2 regions of the Paraburkholderia sp. BR13439 genome follow, and region 1 is predicted to be linked to the other one. Evidence: riboswitches for the same ligand, from Rfam matches in the RefSeq annotation. Region 1 holds a riboswitch; the other holds the start of a gene.
What was found. Region 1 has a riboswitch for glycine ahead of gcvT (glycine cleavage system aminomethyltransferase GcvT). Riboswitches for the same ligand answer to the same signal wherever they lie in the genome.
Positions count from the first base shown of each region.

Region 2: another riboswitch for glycine. It lies ahead of AB3X96_RS37665 (D-amino acid dehydrogenase); the one in region 1 lies ahead of gcvT (glycine cleavage system aminomethyltransferase GcvT).

Region 1 is NZ_JBFPKN010000001.1:151,334-161,379, reverse strand. Features, by position in the region: gene AB3X96_RS00790 (L-serine ammonia-lyase) at 1-186, opposite strand, end outside; gene AB3X96_RS00785 (alginate lyase family protein) at 215-1,345, opposite strand; gene gcvP (aminomethyl-transferring glycine dehydrogenase) at 1,470-4,406, opposite strand; gene gcvH (glycine cleavage system protein GcvH) at 4,500-4,880, opposite strand; gene gcvT (glycine cleavage system aminomethyltransferase GcvT) at 4,941-6,059, opposite strand; glycine riboswitch at 6,140-6,300, opposite strand; glycine riboswitch at 6,321-6,423, opposite strand; gene AB3X96_RS00765 (hypothetical protein) at 6,473-6,823, opposite strand; gene AB3X96_RS00760 (oxidoreductase) at 7,039-8,088, opposite strand; gene AB3X96_RS00755 (UvrD-helicase domain-containing protein) at 8,339-10,046, shown strand, end outside.
Region 2 is NZ_JBFPKN010000033.1:1,201-11,246, reverse strand. Features, by position in the region: partial or broken gene AB3X96_RS37695 (lecithin retinol acyltransferase family protein) at 1-346, opposite strand, end outside; gene AB3X96_RS37690 (IclR family transcriptional regulator) at 865-1,593, opposite strand; gene AB3X96_RS37685 (APC family permease) at 1,734-3,281, opposite strand; gene AB3X96_RS37680 (hypothetical protein) at 3,744-3,977, shown strand; gene AB3X96_RS37675 (NAD(P)/FAD-dependent oxidoreductase) at 4,198-5,442, shown strand; gene AB3X96_RS37670 (hypothetical protein) at 5,668-6,051, opposite strand; gene AB3X96_RS37665 (D-amino acid dehydrogenase) at 6,220-7,470, opposite strand; glycine riboswitch at 7,607-7,698, opposite strand; gene AB3X96_RS37660 (GMC family oxidoreductase) at 7,781-9,439, opposite strand; gene AB3X96_RS37655 (porin) at 9,713-10,046, opposite strand, start outside.

The DNA of each region.
Region 1 (10,046 bases):
GCCGTGCCCCTTGCCGGTCGCGCCGAGCGAGCCGTACAGCTCCGCTTTCACCGCTGCGGTGGCATCGAGCAGCCCGTCGCGCTCGAGTCCCTGGACGAACATCAGCGCCGCGCGCATAGGCCCGACCGTATGCGAGCTCGACGGACCAATGCCGATTTTGAAGAGATCGAAAACGCTGACTGCCATGTACTGCTCCCTGCCTATAGATAAGAGTTTAGCGCGCCGCCAGCGGCAAGCACACGGCGAGCCACGCGGGCGGCGTCGGTGCGAGCTGCAGCGCGACTGGCGTAAAGCGTCCATCGAGACGCGCCGCCAGGTGAAACAGTTCCGCCGCGTTCTTCGGATCCCACCGACCCGAATAGCCGGGCAAGCCGGCCTCGCGACGTTTTGCATCGAACGCGACGTTCGAATGCACGAATTCCTCATGCGTCTGGGTGCCCATCGCAAACGGCACGAGCCAGTTCAGCGCGACGAGCAGCGTCGCGCCGTTCGCGCCCTTCTCCTGCAGCCAGTTGCGGTTGTGGCGGCGCGCGGCGAGCGCGGCCGTCACCAGCGGTTGCAGATCGTAGGTGACGTAGTGCAGCGCATCGCGCTCGCCGAAGTCGATCGTCGAGCCGTCCGGCGCGATGTTGTCGCCGATATGCTCGACGAACAGCCGTTGCGCGGCGTTGATCATCTTGCGATTGTCGAGCGTGAACGCGGCCATCGCGATCAGCTTGATACGGTGGCTTTGCCAATTGTTACGGAACGTGCCGGTGAGCGGCCGCGGCTGCGCGTCGATCTGTGCGATATAGCCGTTGGCGAACTTCGTCAGAAACGCCATCGCCGCATTGCGCGTTTTGACGGGCAGCGCGCTCGCTGTCATGTCGTAGGCGAGGATCAGCCCTTCGAAACCCGTTTCGTCGATCGGATCGAAGCTCGGCTGATAGGTCGTGACCCATGCATACAGCAGACGATCGACGAGCTTCAGGAAGCGGTCGTCGCTGGTCGCGCGCCACGCGAGCGCGGCATCGCGCAGCAGGTCGAGATCCTTCTGCGCTTCCACGCTCTGATCGTAGATGCCCTCGTGCGGCAGCGTGCCTTCGGTGTGCAGTTTCGCGAGCGCATGGGGCTGCTCGTTCAGATGCGCCTGCACGTTGGCGACGAGCGCCTTGACGCCGGGATCGGCATTGGTGCGCTCGCTCGTTTGCAGCGCCGGCGCCGCGCAGAAATTCATCGCGGCCTGCGCCTCGCGCAGCGGCAGCAGCACGGCCGCAGCGGCCAGCAGCACAGCGTAAGCGGGTCGCCACGGACGGAGACCCGCCGCCTCGTCCCGGCTTTGCATCAATCGCACCTTTCGCGCCATGCGAAACTCCTCGTTAGGCTGATTCGGTGTGTGATGTTAGCCGGTTGCGGCTTTCAACAACAGGATCGCGCGCGGACGCTGACGGACCTTCGCAGCGCCGCGCGTGACGTCCCTTGACTCGCTCTTACTCGTAGTCCGCGATCGGCACGCACGAGCAGAACAGGTTGCGATCGCCGTACACGTTGTCCGCACGACCGACCGGCGGCCAGTACTTGTTCGCGATCAGCGTCTTCAGCGGATACGCAGCGGTCTCGCGCGCATACGCATGCTTCCAGTCGTCGGCGATCACGACCGCCGCGGTGTGCGGCGCGTGCTTCAGCGGATTGTCCTCGCGGTCCGAGCGGCCTTCCTCGACCGCGCGGATTTCCTCGCGGATCGCGATCATCGCCTCGATGAAGCGATCGAGCTCTTCTTTCGACTCCGATTCGGTCGGCTCTACCATCAGCGTGCCCGGCACCGGGAAGCTCATCGTCGGCGCGTGAAAGCCGTAGTCGGCGAGGCGCTTGGCGACGTCGTCGACGGTGATGCCGCTCGTGTCCTTGATCGGACGGAGATCGAGAATGCACTCGTGCGCGACGAGACCGCCGGGGCCCGAGTACAGCACCGGATAGTGCGGCGCGAGCTTGTTAGCGACGTAGTTCGCGTTGAGGATCGCGGTTTCGGTCGCGGCGGTCAGATTCTTCGCGCCCATCATCGCGATGTACATCCACGAGATCGGCAGGATGGACGCCGAGCCGTATGGCGCGCCCGACACCGCGCCGATGCCGGTCTCCGCGCGCTGATAGCCCGACGAAGTCTGGTTCGGCAGGAACTGCGCGAGGTGCGCGCCGACCGCGACCGGACCGACGCCCGGTCCGCCGCCGCCGTGCGGAATGCAGAAGGTCTTGTGCAGGTTCAGGTGCGAGACGTCGCCGCCGAACTGGCCCGGCGCGCACAGGCCGACCATCGCGTTCATGTTCGCGCCGTCCACGTACACCTGGCCGCCGTGCGCATGCACGATCTCGCAGATTTCGCGGACGTTCTGCTCGAACACGCCGTGCGTCGACGGGTACGTGATCATGATCGCAGCGAGCTTATCGGCGTGCTGCGCGGCCTTCTTCTTCAGATCCTCGATATCGACGTTGCCCTGCGCGTCGCATGCGACGACCACGACCTGCATGCCGGCCATCTGCGCCGACGCCGGGTTCGTGCCGTGCGCCGAAGCGGGAATCAGACAGACGTTGCGATGCGCTTCGCCGCGCGACGCGTGATATGCGTGGATGATCAAGAGACCCGCGTACTCGCCCTGCGAGCCCGCGTTCGGTTGCAGCGACACGGCCGCATAGCCGGTTGCGGCGACCAGCATCTCTTCGAGCTGATCGATCATCTCGCGGTAGCCGACGGTCTGTTCGGCCGGTGCGAACGGATGGATCTGGCCGAACTCGGGCCACGTGACCGGCAGCATTTCCGAGGTCGCGTTCAGCTTCATCGTGCACGAGCCGAGCGGGATCATCGAGCGATCGAGCGCGAGGTCCTTGTCCGACAGGCTGCGCAGATAGCGCAGCATTTCCGTTTCCGAATGATGACGGTTGAACACATGATGCGTGAGGTACGCGCTCGTACGTTCGAGCGCGGCCGGCACCGACGCGGTGTTCGATGCGCTCAGCGCGGCGTCGAGCGCGTCGACTTGCGGCACGTCGCTCGCGAAGGCCGCTTGCGCGAACACCGCGAGCAGGTCGGCCAGATCGTGGCGCGTGGTGGTTTCGTCGATCGACAGACCGACTTGCGTCGCGCTCACGCGGCGCAGGTTGATGCGCCTGGCCGTGGCCGCGTCGTGCAGCGCTTGAGTGCGTGCGCCGGTGTCGAACGTGAGCGTGTCGAAGAAGGTTTCGTTGACGAGCTTGTAGCCGAGCTGCTTCGCGCCTTCGGCGAGCAGCGTGGCGATGCGGTTCACGCGCAGCGCGATCGTCTTCAGGCCGCGCGGGCCGTGATAGACCGCGTACATGCTCGCCATGATCGCGAGCAGCGCCTGTGCGGTACACACGTTCGAGGTCGCCTTCTCGCGGCGGATGTGCTGCTCGCGCGTTTGCAGCGCGAGACGCAGCGCGGGGTTGCCTTGCGCGTCGACGGTCACGCCGACCAGACGTCCCGGCATCTGCCGCTTGAATTCGTCGCGCACCGCGAGGTACGCGGCATGCGGGCCGCCGAAGCCGACCGGCACGCCGAAACGCTGGGTATTGCCGACCGCGACGTCCGCGCCCCATTCGCCCGGCGGCGTCAGAACCGTCAACGCGAGCAGGTCGGCGGCGACGACCACATGGCCGCCCGCCGCGTGGATCGCTTCGGTCAGCGCGCGGTAGTCGCGCACGTCGCCGTTCACGCCCGGATATTGCAGCAGCACGCCGAATGCGTTCGCATCGGCGGCTTCAGCAGCCGGGCCGACCTTCACTTCGATGCCGACCGGCGTCGCGCGCGTCTTCACGACTTCGATGGTTTGGGGCAATACGTCGTCGGCGACGAAGAACACGTTCGACTTCGGTTTGCCGACGCGTTGCAGCAGCGTCATCGCTTCGGCCGCGGCGGTCGCTTCGTCGAGCAGCGATGCGTTCGAGATCGCGAGGCCGGTCAGGTCGGTGACCATTTGCTGGAAGTTCAGCAGCGCTTCCAGACGGCCTTGAGAAATTTCAGGCTGGTACGGCGTGTACGCGGTGTACCACGCTGGATTTTCCAGCACGTTGCGCAGGATCACCGTCGGCGTATGGGCGTTGTAATAGCCCTGGCCGATGTAGGAGCGGAACACCTGGTTCTTGTCCGCGAGCTCGCGCAAGGCGGCGAGCGCTTCGGCTTCGCTCTTCGGTTGCGCGAAGGGGCCGAGCGGCAGCGTTTCGGTGCGGCGGATCGTCTTGGGGATGACGGCGTCGATCAATGCCGCGCGCGACGCGAAGCCGAGTGCTTCGAGCATCGCTTGCTGGTCGGCCGTATCCGGGCCGATATGCCGTTCGGCGAAGGCGTCGTGCACTTCGAGCGCGGCGAGCGAGAGAGGAGTGCGGTTCATCAGACGATCCGGGTGTTCGAGCTTCATGGGTGTTCCTGGCGGCGCGGCGCGCGCCATGGTGCGAGCGCCGCGCCTGACGGTTAAAACGAAAGTGAATCAGGCAGCGAGTCAGGTCGTAACTCAGGCGCCGATCGACTTCGCGTACGCGTCGGCGTCGAGCAGACGCTCGAGCGACGCGTCGGCGGCCGGCTTGATCTTGAACAGCCAGCTGTCGTACGGCGTGCTGTTGACGGTGTCCGGCGAGTCGCCGACGGCCGTGTTCGCTTCGATGACTTCGCCTGAAACCGGCGCGTAGATATCGGAAGCGGCCTTCACCGATTCGATCACGGCGACGGTGTCGCCCGCGGTCACGGACTTGCCGAGTTCCTGGACTTCGAAGAAGACGATGTCGCCGAGCGCTTCCTGCGCGTGGTCGGTGATGCCGACCGTCAGCGTGCCGTCCGCTTCGGTGCGGACCCATTCGTGCGATTCGGTGTATTTCAGATCGGCCGGGATGCTCATTGGATGCTCCTGAACGGTATGTTCGGTAGTGGTTTGAATGTAGGGGCGTGCGCCGGCCGCTTAGACCGCCAGCACCTTGCCGTTGCGCACGAACGGCAGTTTTACCACGCTTGCGGGACAGGCTTTGTCGCGAATCTGGACATGCACGGTGTCACCCGGCTGCACGCCTTTCGGCACGCGCGCGAAGGCGATCGACTCCTGCATGGTCGGCGAGAACGTGCCGCTGGTGATTTCGCCGTCGCCGTGCGGCGTGACGACTTTCTGATGCGCGCGCAGCACGCCGGCAGCCTTGCCGTTGTCCTTCAGCAGGATCAGGCCGACGAACCCGGCGCGCGAGCCGTCGGCTTCGAGGCTGCTCTTGCCGATGAAGTCGCGCGGTGAGGTGAGGTCGACGGTCCATGCGAGGCCGGCGTCGAGCGGCGAGACATTGTCGTCCATGTCCTGGCCGTAAAGATTCATGCCGGCTTCGAGGCGCAGCGTGTCGCGTGCGCCGAGACCGGCCGGGCGCACGCCTTGGGCGGCGAGCGCATTCCACAGCGCTTCGACATGCGTAGCGGGCAAGATGATCTCGAAACCGTCTTCGCCGGTGTAGCCGGTGCGCGCGACGGTCAGCTCGCCGAACGGCGTGCCGTCGATGCGCGCGGCGTTGAACGGCTTCAGCGCTTCGGTCGCGGCGCGCGCGGCCGGCACCGTTTGCCAGGCTTTTTCGCGCGCGTTCGGGCCTTGCACGGCGACGATCGCCAGATCGCGGCGCGGCGTGATGGTGAGGCCGAAGCCGCCTTCGGCGTTGAGCTGGCCGAACCAGGCGATGTCTTTGTCGGCGGTGCCGGCGTTGACGACCACGCGGAAGTGGTCTTCGCCGAAGTAATAGACGATCAGGTCGTCGATCACGCCGCCGTTCGGATTCAGCATGCAGGAGTAGAGCGCGCGGCCCGGAGTTTGCAGCTTCGCGACATTGTTCGCGAGCGCGTATTCGAAGAACGCGCGGACGCGCTCGCCGGTGAAGTCGACCACGCACATGTGGGACACGTCGAACATGCCGGCGTCGGTGCGCACCGCGCGATGTTCCTCGATCTGCGAGCCGTAGTTGACGGGCATGTCCCAGCCGCCGAAGTCGACCATGCGGGCATTGAGCGCACGGTGAGCGGCGTGGAGCGGGGTGTGTTTGAGTTCGGTCATGGGGCCTCGGGCGTCTCGCGGAACAAAAAAGGCCATGCGGCGCACTGCCTCGCGGCCTTGTGCCTGCGAGCGTGGTTCTGCATGACCCCTCTGTCCTCGATACCTGAGAGATTGCGCCGCCGCGACTGGCTCAATGAGCTCGATTCGTCACGGGGAAACGCGCGCCCCTTCGGTGGGCAGCTTGCCTGCGGTGCACGACGTGCGACGCGGATGGCTACTGCCGCTCTCCAGAGTGCGAAAAAACCGCCGGAAGACGGGTTTTTCGACGCGGTCGGTCCTTTTGCCTGAGAGTTTGCGGGTGTGCCCCTTCGGCGGCGCGGCCTGCGATTTTTCGCTTGCCAGCACGCTCTCCCGACGCGTGCGGCGAATGTACGCGACGGGCCTGGGCTTGTCAAATAAAGGGCCGGGAGCGCTCACTCGCCGATCGCATGAGCCGCATTGTCCAGTTCCTGGTTCAGCACGCGCTGTTCTTCCGCGGACAAACCGCCACCGTGCTGCGTGGCCATGTCACGCGCTTCCTGACGGATCGTCTCGAGGCGGTGATGCAGCGCGGCGCCTTGCGGCGGTGGGTAATAGCCCTGATTCACCCGAGTGTCGATACGGCGCGCGAGATTGTCGATGCGGCCCTCGACCTGATGCAGGCGCTGGTCCGCGATCTGCTGCGGAGTGGGGCTCGGGTGCGGGGCCGGCGGCGGCGTTACCACGCAGGCGGCGACTGAGCCGAGCAGCGCGCATGCAACAAGGGCACGGATGATTCGAGACATGGATTCTCCAGGAGTCGTTGTCGTATCGATTGCTACCTCGCTAGCAACGGATGACGAGGAACGCCCGCTGACTCGGCAGCGGGCGAATTTGTAACGTTATGTTCCTTTCTGGAACGTCAGGAAAAGCCCGCCGACGGCCTTTGCGGCGCGGAAGGTCATCCTGTTTTCGGTACACAGACCGCGCGAGCACGGTGCCACGCGCAGCGATGCAGGGCTCAGCGAATGCGCTCGAACGGCAGCCGCACGCCCTGCTCGGAGCTGCGCGCGGCCAGTTCGATGATCGTCATTACGTCGACCGCGTCGCGCGTGCTGACCGGAAATGCGACGCCGTTCTGGATCGTGTCGGCCAACGCAATATAGAAGCCTGCGTACTCGCCGTTGCGGGTGGGCAATTCACGCTCGACTTCCTGGTCGCCTTCGAGCACGCGCAGCACGCCGGGGGTGTTGCCGGCGCCGAAGCCTGCGTCGCCGGGGCGCAGGCCGGCTTTCAGCTGATCTTCCTGGGTGTCGAGGCCGTGTTTCACATAGCTGCCGCGCGTTCCATGGATCGCAAAGCGCGGTCCCGGCAACGCGGTCAGCGCGCTTGCATGCAGCACGACCTCGAACTCCTCGTAGCCGAGCTGGATGTGCACGTAGTCGGGTGCGCTTGCGTCGTCGCGGTGCGTGCGCACCGTCGCCGAGACGGTCTGCGGTGCGCCGAAGAGGGCAAGCGTCTGATCGATCAGATGCGGACCGAGATCGAACAGCAGACCGCCGCCGCGCGTCACATCTTCGCGCCAGCGCTGACGCACGCCCGGCCGGAAGCGGTCGAAATGCGATTCGTAATGCGTGACGCGACCCAGTTCCACGCGCGCGAGCAGGTCGCGTACGGTCAGAAAATCGCCGTCCCAGCGGCGGTTGTGAAAGGGTGCGAACAGCTTGCCGCGGGCGAGCGCGATATTGGCAAGTGTGTGGGCGTCGGCGGCACTCAGCGTGACAGGCTTGTCGACGACCACGTGCTTGCCGGCTTCGAGCGTGCGGCGCGCGAGGTCGAAGTGGGTGTCGTTGGGCGTCGCGATCACGACACAGTCGATGTCGTCGAGCGCGAGCAGCGCGTCGAGATCGGCGACGATCTTCGCGTGCGGATAGTCGGCGTGCGCGCGCTCGGATTGCCCGGTCGCAATCGCGGCGACGCTCGCGCGTCCGCAACGTTCGATCACCGGTGCGTGAAACGTCGCGCCGGCGAAGCCGTAGCCCATCAATCCAATCTTCAGCGATGCGGACATGCGATTCTTCCTGGAGGAACGGCGCGCCGCCTTGCCACCGCGGCGGCGGCGCGCAATCTCATCATTGTGGCATTTGTGGGCTGGACCGGGGGCTGAGCATGACCCCCATCGCGCAGTCCATCGCGGTTGTCCATGTTAACATCGCACCTCTCGCGCGCATCGAGCCGCGCACCATGTCCCGGGCCTTCGGCCGGCGCCTCCCGCCGGTCCGACCTCAGCGGCCCTCAACCGTCTTACCCATCCACAAACGATGTCCGCAGGCCTGAACCCCGCTCAAAGTGAAGCGGTCCGTTATCTCGACGGTCCCTGTCTCGTACTCGCCGGCGCCGGCAGTGGCAAGACGCGCGTGATCACGCAGAAAATCGCTCACCTGATCGAAGCGAAGGGCTTCGAGCCACGCCACATCGCCGCCGTCACGTTCACGAACAAGGCCGCGGCGGAAATGCGCGAGCGCGTCGGCAAGCTGCTCGAAGGCAAGACGCTGACCGCGCCGGGCAAGGAAGGCCGCAAGGTGCCCGTGAACCAGCTGACGGTGTGTACCTTCCACTCGCTCGGCGTGCAGATCCTGCGGCAGGAGGCGGAACACGTCGGACTGAAGCCGCAGTTCTCGATCATGGATTCCGACGACTGCTTCGGCATGATCCAGGAACAGGTCGGCTCGACGGACAAGGGCTTCATCCGCAAGATCCAGTCGATCATCTCGCTGTGGAAGAACGGCCTGATCATGCCCGAGCAGGCGATCGCGACCGCATCGACCGAGGACGAGCATCAGGCGGCGATCGTCTATCGCAACTACGTGGCGACGCTGCATGCATATCAGGCGGTCGATTTCGACGATCTGATCCGCCTGCCCGCCGAGCTGTTCGCGAGCAACGAGCAAGTGCGCGACCGCTGGCAGAACAAGCTGCGCTATCTGCTGATCGACGAATATCAGGACACCAATGCGTGCCAGTACGAACTGGTGAAGCTGCTGGCCGGCAAGCGCGCGGCGTTCACGGCGGTCGGCGACGACGACCAGGCGATCTACGGCTGGCGCGGCGCGACGCTCGAGAACCTCGGCCAGCTCGGCAAAGATTTTCCGAATCTGCACCTGATCAAGCTCGAGCAGAATTACCGCTCGACGGTGCGCATCCTGACCGCCGCGAACAACGTGATCGCGAACAACCCGAAGCTGTTCGAGAAGAAGCTGTGGTCCGAGCACGGCATGGGCGACACGATCACGGTGACGGGCTGCAACGACGAGGAGCACGAGGCGGAGTCGGTCGTGTTTCGGCTGTCCGCGCACAAGTTCGAGCGGCGCGCGAATTTCCGCGACTACGCGATCCTCTATCGCGGCAACTTCCAGGCGCGCATCTTCGAGCAGGTGCTGCGCCGTGAACGGATTCCGTACGTGCTGTCGGGCGGCCAGTCGTTCTTCGACAAGGCCGAGATCAAGGACATCTGCGCGTACCTGCGCCTGATCGCCAATGCGAACGACGACCCCGCGTTCATTCGTGCGATCACGACACCGCGTCGCGGCGTCGGCAATACGACGCTGGAGGCGCTCGGCGCGTTCGCTGGCCAGGCGAAGGTCTCGCTGTTCGAGGCGGTCTACATGGGCGGCATCGAGGCGCGTCTGTCGCCGCGTCAGATCGAGCCGATGCGCGCGTTCTGCGACTTCATGCAGCGCCTGACCGACCGCGCGGAAAGGGACGCGGCGGGCACGCTGCTCGACGAGCTGATGGAGGCGATCCACTACGAAGCGTACCTGTACGACGCGTTCGACGAGCGCCAGGCGCAGGCGAAGTGGCAGAACGTGCTCGAGTTCATCGAATGGCTGAAGCGCAAGGGCACGAAGGAGGAGCCGGCGGCCGGCAGTGAGGCGACCGGCTACGACACCGCCGACGGCTTCGGCGACACCGGCAAGAACCTGCTCGGCCTGATCCAGACGGTTGCGCTGATGTCGATGCTCGAAGGCC
Region 2 (10,046 bases), on a different contig from region 1:
GCTCCGACCCTGTCCGTATAAGCACCACGTGCAAAAATGCTCGCGGTTATTTGTGAAGAGCCGATAGCGGTTTTCGCCAATGCGCAAATAAGCACGTCGGACCACTTCATCGCCCCGGCAGGGCGCATCGTCGGGAAGTTCAATCCAGATTGCGTTCCCATTCCAGAACGCTTCGATTGACGACTCGCAAACGGGGGCCCCTGCGAAGCGACGTCCAGAGACCGGCGTAGTGGACCACCTTGCCTTCGCCCACGTAGATTCCGTGATGCGTGTAGCCGCGGCGACGCGTGACCGGATGCAAGCCAACTACCAGTTGAATATCGCTTTCCCAGCAATTCTGTCGCATTAAATAGCACATTTCGATTACCGTGTTTCAGTGTTACCCGCTCGACTATCTGCAGAGAGCATGCCAACTTTCTTTTGAGTATCTCTGCACTCACCGGCACCGCTGTGTCGGGCTATTCGCTACGTTGCTTGAGGAAAGCATTGAGCCTGGCAGTGAGAAATCTCAGAGGTGAGACGCCAGAATTGAGAGATGGGCCGGCATCTCGGCCTACCCTGAGATGAATGCCCCGTCTTCGGGACGGCAGCCGGCGTAAGATGCTTAAGCCTGTTCTGGTTCAGCTATCGAGATTGTGGTTGCGGGACGATTCGCGTGGGTGACTCACCGGCACTGAAAGCAGAGCGCGCGCGGCTCCGTGAAACGCGACATAGATGGACGAAGGCAAGCGAACCGATGATGACGTCGCTAGAAGCGATGGCGGGGGCAAGCGCCCAGCCATGTACTGACGCAGAGGAAGCAGGGAGTTTTGTTCTCCAGTACGCAAAAGGCAGGCAAATGCAAGGAAAAGCCGGGGTTGGGCCTCACGAACGCTGCGTGAAGCCCCAACGTTCAGATATTGCAGCGGCGATTCCCAGCACATGCTGAGCGACGATGGACGCTCGAGCGTCATCAATCCTGTCCGCAGGTGCGAAGATTCCAACAGATGCCTTGGCCTCGCCGAGACCGTCGAAGACGGCAGCGGCAATTTCCCCGATTGCAGGGCGCCACCCTCCCATACAGACGAATGCGCCTGACCACGGCGACATTGCGGTTTCCGGCGTGCCGCCTGGTCGGTAGCAGTCGCGACTTTCAGGCGTTCGAGGTCCGCCAGCCTTTGCCTCCAAGATGACCAAACCTGCCGCGGTCGAGTCGGCCGGCGCCGAGGTCCCAATGCTCAGGGATGCAGAGACACGGTCACGCGCGCTAACGCTATCGACACAACAAATCGAGTCTCCTTGAAGAAGCGCAAGGAACGCAGTCTCCCCAGTAAGGTGCGAAAGCTCAGCCAGGAGTGGCGCGGCGAGGCGTCGTATGTCGATATCAACAATCCCGCGACCGCCCATCGAGAGGACCTTGAATCCAGTGAAATAGCGGCCCGTCGCTTCCTCGCGGGAGATGAAGTCGGCGTGAACGAGGGTCCGCAAGGTTCGATGCACATTGCACAGCGAGAGGCCAGTCAACTCAGCAATCTCACGGGCGGTCCGACCTCGTCCATTCGTATCTGCTACTGCTTCAAGGACGTGCAGTCCCTTGAGTAACGTCTTGTCCATGCGAACTTGTAGAGCGGCGCTTATTTTGAGTCTGGAACGCTACAGGCGTCTCGGAAGGCAGACATGTAGGTCTTCGCTTTGCGCGGCGCGTTTCTCGTCAGCAAAAAAGAGCGTGTGGTGGTCCACACGCTCGTTCTGCATTACGACTTCATGTGACTCAGCGCCACCTCTTGCAACTCAACCTCGCGCTGGCACTGTTCGACCGCCCCAACTCCGACGGGGGGCCCGCGAAAGCGGCGGCGCTCAAGTCCGAACCAGCCAACGATGAGCAGGGCGAAGAGGCCGATGAAGTACTGACGAAGGATTTCGGTCGGCGGTTGCAATCCAACCCAGACGATAAAGACGCCACCTACAACGGCGACGATTCCGCATGGCTTCGACCAGACACCGAGGCGGAACGGACCATATTTGCGATTCTTCGCGAACAGCGCCGCGAGAATCGCCATACCGTAGCAAATCTGATAAAAGAGCGCCGTGCCAGCTGTCAGGGCCGCAAATGCCGACGAATAGAGCGTCACGGCCACCCCGGCAATCGCGCCAAACCAGATTGCCGAGGCCGGCGTACGAAAGCTGGGCGAGACCTTGGCAAAGCCTTTGGGGAGTCCGCCGTCGCGAGCAAACGAATACAGTGCCCGCGAGAAGCCGGTCATGCAGCTTGCACCGCACATGTACACAGAAATCGTGATGGAAGCCGCGACGAAGTGCTTTAGCCATTGCGGTGCCACAACTTCTTGGTAGAGCTTCAGGAATCCATCGGGCCCCTTCTTCGCAATCTCAGCGGGGTCGTGCATTGCGAGGCCAAAAATCACAAACAGCGCGAGTCCGAGGATGACGGAGAACAGCACCGAGTTCTTCATCGCACGAGGAACGGCGCGAGTAGCGTCCACAGTTTCTTCGGAAACGTGCGCAGATGCGTCGTAACTGGTAACCAGCCACATCGGGAGCAGCAAAGCGTATCCGCAGATGAGCAGGGGATTCGTTGTACGCGGAACGACATCGCCGCCGGCTGCACCCGTGTTGTTGACGAAGTCGAACAGGTGCGTGAGGTTCGCGGGGTGAATGTTATAAAGCATCATCCCGCACAGCGCAGTCGCTCCGACGAAGGTGATGTAGGCACCAATCTCCACGAGCCGGGACAGCGTCTTCACGCCTACGTGGTTGAAAATCGCCCAGGTCACCATCAGCACTGACACGCCGAGCAACTGTTCCCAGTAGCCCCAGTGCGACGTATCAATCTGGAAAATCTCATTGAGAATCATCTGGTTGAAGACCAGATACGTGGCGACGGCCGTACCGCCCATCGAGAAGACGTAGGCAAGCAGATTTATCCACGACGTCGCCCATCCCCAGCCGCGACCACCGAGAACAGATGACCAGTGATAGAGGCCGCCTGCCGTGGGGATGGCCGAGCTGATTTCACCTAGCGAAAGGGCCGTCGCGAGTGCAATAACACCGCCCACCAGCCACATCACGGTCAGCCCGAACATCCCGGCCGTGCCGAGTCCTTGTTGCATGTTCACCGAGACGCCGAAGAACACGCCGATAACCATAAACGAAACGGCGAAATTCCCGAACGCGGACATACGCCGCGACAACTCCTGAGCATAGCCGAAGCGGTGCAGCGTCTCTGCGTCTTCACGCAGGATATCTTCTGTACGACGCTCGCTCACAATATCTCCTGACGACATTCCAGCATCTCCTGATAGTGTAGGGCCACGGCCTGACAAAAAAGAATTCGACCGCGACACAGAAAGGGAAGACGTTTTCGTTACGCCTTTTTTATGCGTCTCTACTGCAACGTCCATGCCAATCTGCTTTTGATGCGTCCCTAAATCCTTCTCTGCTTGTGCCTGCCCGCTCCGCGGGGCTTCGCGAGAGTTCGGGGCAAATTGTCGGAGTCTTACGAAATCATCTTTGAGACGCCCGTCGCTGCCTGACTCGTCTCATGCCTGAGAAATCTCACGGTGAGCCTCGAACGGGACATTCAATGAAACTCGCCGGCCCCTAGCCGGCGAAGCCCAAGGGCTCTCACACATCACCATTCCGCATCTCCTCGCGAAATCGGCATAAAGCTTGCAGAAATCCTCACGCCAACCGCGAGGTTCGAGTCCTCCTCGAATGCTTCCGGTTGCGGCCTTCAGGAGATTGCAATGACTACCGCCTCAACTTCGCTTCACGGGCAAATCGAAAAATGGTTTGGCGGTGCTCAGCGGACCTCGATTCGTATCTCACGCGGCGCCACTAACCAGAAGAGGAGCGTCACCGTGTCACGCATCGACAGTCCGTACGCCATCATTTTCTTCAGACACGGTGACGGCTCCTGGCAGGTTTATCCGCAGCGTGGCGGCCGTCCGGCCTTTCTGGCCATCGAACGTGCGGCTTGACGTGCATGTACCGGCCCGATGCCGGAGCTTCGTTGAGCCGGGGCATTGCTCGCCTTCGCGCGTAGGACTGACGTCGATTTCGAACCCGTCTAGGTTTGAGAACCGTCGGTTCATCCGGCACAGACACACAACGATCTAATCAGCCGGTTGCTCACGTGCAGCCGCTCTTGTTGAATAGCCCCTCTCATTCATGTATGCAAACAAAAATGATGTGATAGTCGTGGGCGCCGGAATCGTTGGCCTCGCTATCGCGCACGAACTGGCAAAGCGCAACCTGGCTGTAACGGTCGTGGACAAAGGAGAGCCCGCCGGTGAATGTTCGGGCGGCAACGCAGGCGCGCTTTCGTATCATTCCTTTGCGCCGCTCGCCCTTCCCGGAGTTCTGTCGGGTGCCATCAAGATGATGTGCAACCCGAAGGGGCCGCTGTATGTCCCACCGCTCTATTTCCCGTTCGCTGCGTCATGGTTGTTCCAGTTCGTAAAGTCGGCCGAGCCAGCTCGCGTGTACAAAACTGCCGAGTCACTGGAATGGCTGCTTCACCATGCGCCACGCGACCACAAAGAGCTGGCAACCGATGTCGGCTTTGCGCAGCAGATGCGCCAGACTGGGCAGTTGCATCTCTACCCCTCAGAAGTATCGCTAGCAAAAGACGCGTTTGCCTGGGCGCTAAAGTCCCAGCTTGGGATGCGTATGCAGAAGCTCGACCGAAAGTCGATTCGAGAAATTGAGCGTGATGTGTCGCCAGACTACGTTGTCGGCCTCCTCCTTCCGGACGACCACTGGCTTCGCGACCCGCTCGCCTATGCGCGCGCAATCGCAGACGCGGCCCGTCTGCGTGGTGTCGCGTTTGAACGGGCCAGCGTCACGACGCTTGAATCGAACGCGCTGAACTGGGTGGTTCGCGCGGGCGACCGCGTGTTCAGCGCCACGCACGTGGTTCTCGCGTCGGGCGCGTGGTCGAACGTACTACTGCGCTCTGTCGGCCTTTCAGTGCCGCTGGAAACTCAGCGCGGGTACCACCTGCATGTCCCCCAATCGGATACGCATCTCTCGCGCACAATCGTGCTTGCTGACAGGAAGGTCTTTATCACGCCGATGGAAAGCGGTCTGCGTATTGCAGGCACAGTCGAATTTGGCGGCACTCAGCGCCCGGGTAATGAGCGGCGAGCAACCCTTCTCGAACACCATGCCCGGGCAGGACTGCCATCGTTGAATACGACGCGTGGCGCGACCACGTGGATGGGACACCGTCCCTGCATGCCCGATTCAATGCCCGTTCTGGGTCAGGCACCTGACCGAAAAAATCTCTGGCTTGCCTTCGGACACGGCCACCTTGGGCTGACTGGTTCAGCTCCCACAGCCAAGATTATCGCGGACTGCGTGACAGGCCGGCCGCCGCAGAGGGACCAACTTGGGCGATTCTCTGCAGCGCGCTTCGGCAAACCCGCCGTCCAGGAAGCCTGATTCGGGGGCGCGCTCATCCGCGTACTGCTGCGTCACAGGGTCGTCATCATGACCTGCTTGCCGCCGGCTTGTCCGGTGTACGGTTCCGTGTCAAGCGGGTGGCCTGTTTTCTTCGGAATCTGGTATTACTCGCCGTCCTGATTTTGCGAGTCGTAGTTCGTACTGGCCTCCACCGCTATGGAGCCAGCGGCGCGATTCCAGTAGGGCAGGTACCGTCCGGTAGTATTAGTCCCGGGTGTGCCGACGTACATCTGGTCTTTGCCATCGAACGCATTCGGCTCCGGCGATGCCCAGGAATGACTTGTGGGATTCGAGTGCCGACCGGAGCATGTCATCCGCCACATGGCGGTCAGCAATGCCCCGGGTTCGCATTGCCACCAACGAATCAGCCAGGTTGGCTGCGATATCCATCGTCGCGTCGAGTTCCCCGGCGACCTGAACGGCGTTGGTGCGAGCAAGCTCCTGTGCGTACCGAACAGCCGCATCTTTCTGGGAGGCACCTACACGGATACTGATGCTCGCGATGCAAACAAAGAATCCGGCTGTTACGGCAAGCGCGACGGCCGCGAGCATTTTGGCCTTGAGCGTCACCTTTTTTTTGTTATACATAGGTCACCTCGCGCGTTTTGCGCGTCGTCTGTTCTGGCCGCTGGCGACTGAGCGGCGTTCGACGGGACGCGGTCCCGTAGTCTTTGGATTGAGTTCAGATACGCGAGCGCCACCCGCGTGACCGCGTCAAAAGACAAGGTCAGGCGAGTGGCGATACGTCGGGCAAGGTCAGGCGCTTACGGCCGCACGCACTGAGCGGAGGTGGGAGGACTCAACGCTGTCTGCCAGCAACTCCGCTGTTGCGCACGAGAGCGTCCAGCCGAGGTGTCCGTGTCCGGTGTTGTAGAACACGCCGTCCTGTTTGCCAGGACCAACCTTGGGAAGCATGTTGGGCATCATCGGGCGCAGCCCCGCCCATGGAATAACGCGTGCGGTCGAGCAGTCGGGGAAATAGCGCCGTACCCAGTCGGTGAGGGGCGCGACGCGGTCAGCCCGGATATCCTTGTTGAAGCCGTTGATCTCCGCGGTGCCTGCGACCCGGAAGCGGTCGACACCCAATCGGCTCGTCACGATTTTGGCCGCATCATCGAGCAGGCTTACCCAAGGGGCTGCCTGTTGACTCTTTTCGTCATCGAGGTTGACCGTAATCGAATATCCCTTCACAGGATAGATGTTCACGTGGTCCCCGAACATGGCTGCAAATCGGCGGCTGTGAACCCCTGCACATACAACCACCCCGTCGACCACATCGTTTCGTCGGCGGTCGCCACCAGCAGTCGAGTGGATCCGTAAGCCGTCGGTTTCGCGGGCGATTGAGGTGATGTCAGTGTCGTAGTGGAAATGGACGCCCTTGCGACGACAAGCTTCGGCCAAACCCCGCGTGAATTTGTGGATGTCACCGGTGGAATCCGAGGGTGTGAAGAAGCCGCCGTAGAACTCGCCCCGGAGGGTCGGCTCAATCTGCTTCATTTCCCGTGGGGTGACCGACCTGCGGTCGAGGCCACCCTCACGCAGCAGGACGTTGACCGCAGACGCAGCCTCGAAACCGGCGCGGTCCGCGTAAATGTGCAGAATGCCCCGCTTCTCGAGGTTGAAGTCAAAGCCTTCCTGCTCGGCGATTGCGTACAGATGCTCGCGCGCCATGATGGCGAGGCGCACTGTATCGACCGTGTTGGACTTGTAATTCGGAATCTGGCGCAAGAATTCGCCCATCCACGAGTACTTGTGCCAGGAAGGCGCAGGGTTGAGTAAGAGCGGAGCGTCCGCTGTCGTCATCCATTTGAGTCCTTTGAGTACGGTGGCCGTACTATTCCAGACTTCCGCGTTACTCGCCGAAAGTTGCCCACCATTCGCGAACGACGTTTCCATGGCCGCATAGCGATTCTTTTCGTACACGGTCACGTCGAGACCGCGTTTCGCGAGTGCGTAAGCGGTGGTCACCCCGGTGATGCCGGCGCCGATAACTGCAACTTTTTTCATTTGCACACGTCCAGTCAAAGCTAATGCGGCGTAATCCGCATGCCCCATCTGTCCATGTACCTGAGAGTTTCCTTCTCCGGGGTTTCAACCAGAGAATCTCCTTCGGTGGGCGCCTGATGCGCCGCTCTCCAGATGTTGATGCGACACGGTCCTTTGGCCTGAGAGTTTCCGGGGCGGTTGCTCCGTCGGCGCCGCTGTTGAATCAGCGGTCTCTCCCGTGTTCGCAATGAGATATCAGTGCTGCACCGCAGGCGAAACCCCTGAACGCATCCGGTCCGAGCGTCACGGTTTTTCGCCTTCGGCTTTCAATTCAGGAAGGCATCTTGGCGCGTCGGAATCGTTCCAGGTCGACGCTCGGCATCTCGGTCGTTTCCGACACCGCCGATGTCGCGCCCCGTTTGATGAAGTCGGCGAGTCGTTCGGCGAGCATAATCGTCGGAGCAGTCGTGTTCCCCGAGACGAGTGCTGGCAAGACCGACGTGTCGGTTACACGGAGGCCTTCCAGCCCGTGAACACGGAACGTCGTATCCACAACCGACATGTCGTCCGTGCCCATCCGGCAGGCGCCTGACGGGTGAAGTGCGCCTTGCCCCGTCTCGCGGACGAAACGGATTCGCTCTTCCTTTGTGCGAAGAATACCGCCAGGACGATACGGTGCCCTCACGTACTTGCTCATGGCTTTCTGTGCAAGCGTCTCCTGACCAATCCGGACGCCTTCCGCCAGCACTTCGGCATCGTACGGGTCCGACAGGTAGTTCGGGTCGACGAGAGGCGGCACTGCAGGGTCGGCGCTGGCGATGCGTATCGTGCCGCGTGAGCGCGGACGTGTCTGGTACACGTTCAGCGTCAGACCGTTGCCGCTCGGTGTCTCGTCTGCACCTTCTTCGACGCCAGCGCCCGGCAGAAAGTGATACTGCAGATTAGGAAGAGGGTCATCCTCGGCGCCGTACCAGACGAGTCCGCCTTCGCAGATGTTGGAACTCACCGGGCCGCTACGGAACAGCGCGTATTCGAGACCCGCGCTGACCTGGTTGCGGAATTTCTTGTAGCGGTCGTAACTGTGCTCACCGGTCAGGTCGTAAATGAGGAACATATCCATGTGGTCCTGGAAGTTCTCGCCCACGCCCGGGAGGTCATGTACCACCGACACGCCGGCCTTGCGAAGTTGTTCAGCCGGACCGATGCCGGAAAGCATCAACAGATGGGGGGAGCCGATTGCGCCAGCGGAGATGATGACTTCGCGCTCCGCGCGGACAATCTTCCGTTGACCATTTTCGACGTGCTCCACGCCAACCGCCCGTCCGTTCTCGACGACGATGCGCACCACGCGGGAATCGGTCTTGATGGTCAGGTTCTTCCGGTTGCGCGCCGGATTGAGATACGCGACCGCGGCGCTGCATCGCTTTCCATCCCGCGTCATCGTCTGGTAGAGACCGCAACCCGCCTGCTTTCCGGAGTTAAAGTCCTGGTTGTAGTTGATGCCCATTTCCTGACACGCTCGCAACCAGGCTTTGGTCAGATAGTGGGTGTAGCGCTGGTCAGAAACTCCCAGCGGGCCGCCCGTACCATGCTCTGGGCCGGCGAAGCGCTCGTTGTCCTCTGCCTTTCGGAAATAAGGCAAAACATCGGCATAGCTCCAGCCATCGAGGCCCATCGAAGCCCAGCCGTCGTAGTCTTCCGGGCATCCGCGCATGTAGACCATCGCGTTGACGGAGCTTCCACCGCCAAGCACGCGGCCTTGCACCATCTCTGGTGTGACCATGTTCTGTTGTCGCTGCGGCTGCAGGCGGTAACGGGTCAGCAGATTGCCCTTGGCTGTCTTGAAATACGTTGCCGGCATGTGAATGTAGGGATTGACGTCGCGCGGCCCCTGCTCAAACAACAGGACGGAGACATTCGAATCCTCGGTCAAGCGACCGGCGGTTGCGCAACCAGCTGGGCCGCCTCCGACAACAATGTAATCAACCACAAAACCCTCCTAAGAAAAGCATCGGCCGCCTCGTGCATTAGCGCTGGCAGTCGTCTCCGCGCACTCCGTAAGCGCTGCTGGGAGCGCTACACTGTCTTCTACTTTATACATACAAGCATCGTGCCAAGCGGCGCGTCTCCCTGCAAGTCTTTGATTCTATGGGTGCAGCTGGCATCACTTCTCGGAACTCATGCGTTTGTCTCAATTTTGCGACTTCGCCGCAGCAGCATTGAGACGGAGCCTTTGCCCCGTCTCACAATGCATTGAGACTCGTCAGAACGTATGCATCAAGGCTACGCGATAGACCATCTGATTGCCTGTGGAAGAGAGGTCTGATGAGCCGATGATATGCGCCGAGTCCAGGTCTGTACCGGTTTTTCCGTTCGTGTGCTGATAAGCACCCTGCACATACACGGACGTCCGCTTGCTGAGCAAATAGTTCAGCATCAGCGACACCTGATGCCAGTTCTGACTCGAGCCGCCGCCTGTGTCGTTCAGATTCCCGTGCGTATAGGTATACGCGCCGGCGAGGAACAACGCGGGGTTCAAGAAATATGTCCCGTTGACCTCCACGTTATCGAATTTCCAGGAGGTCCATGTCTGCGTG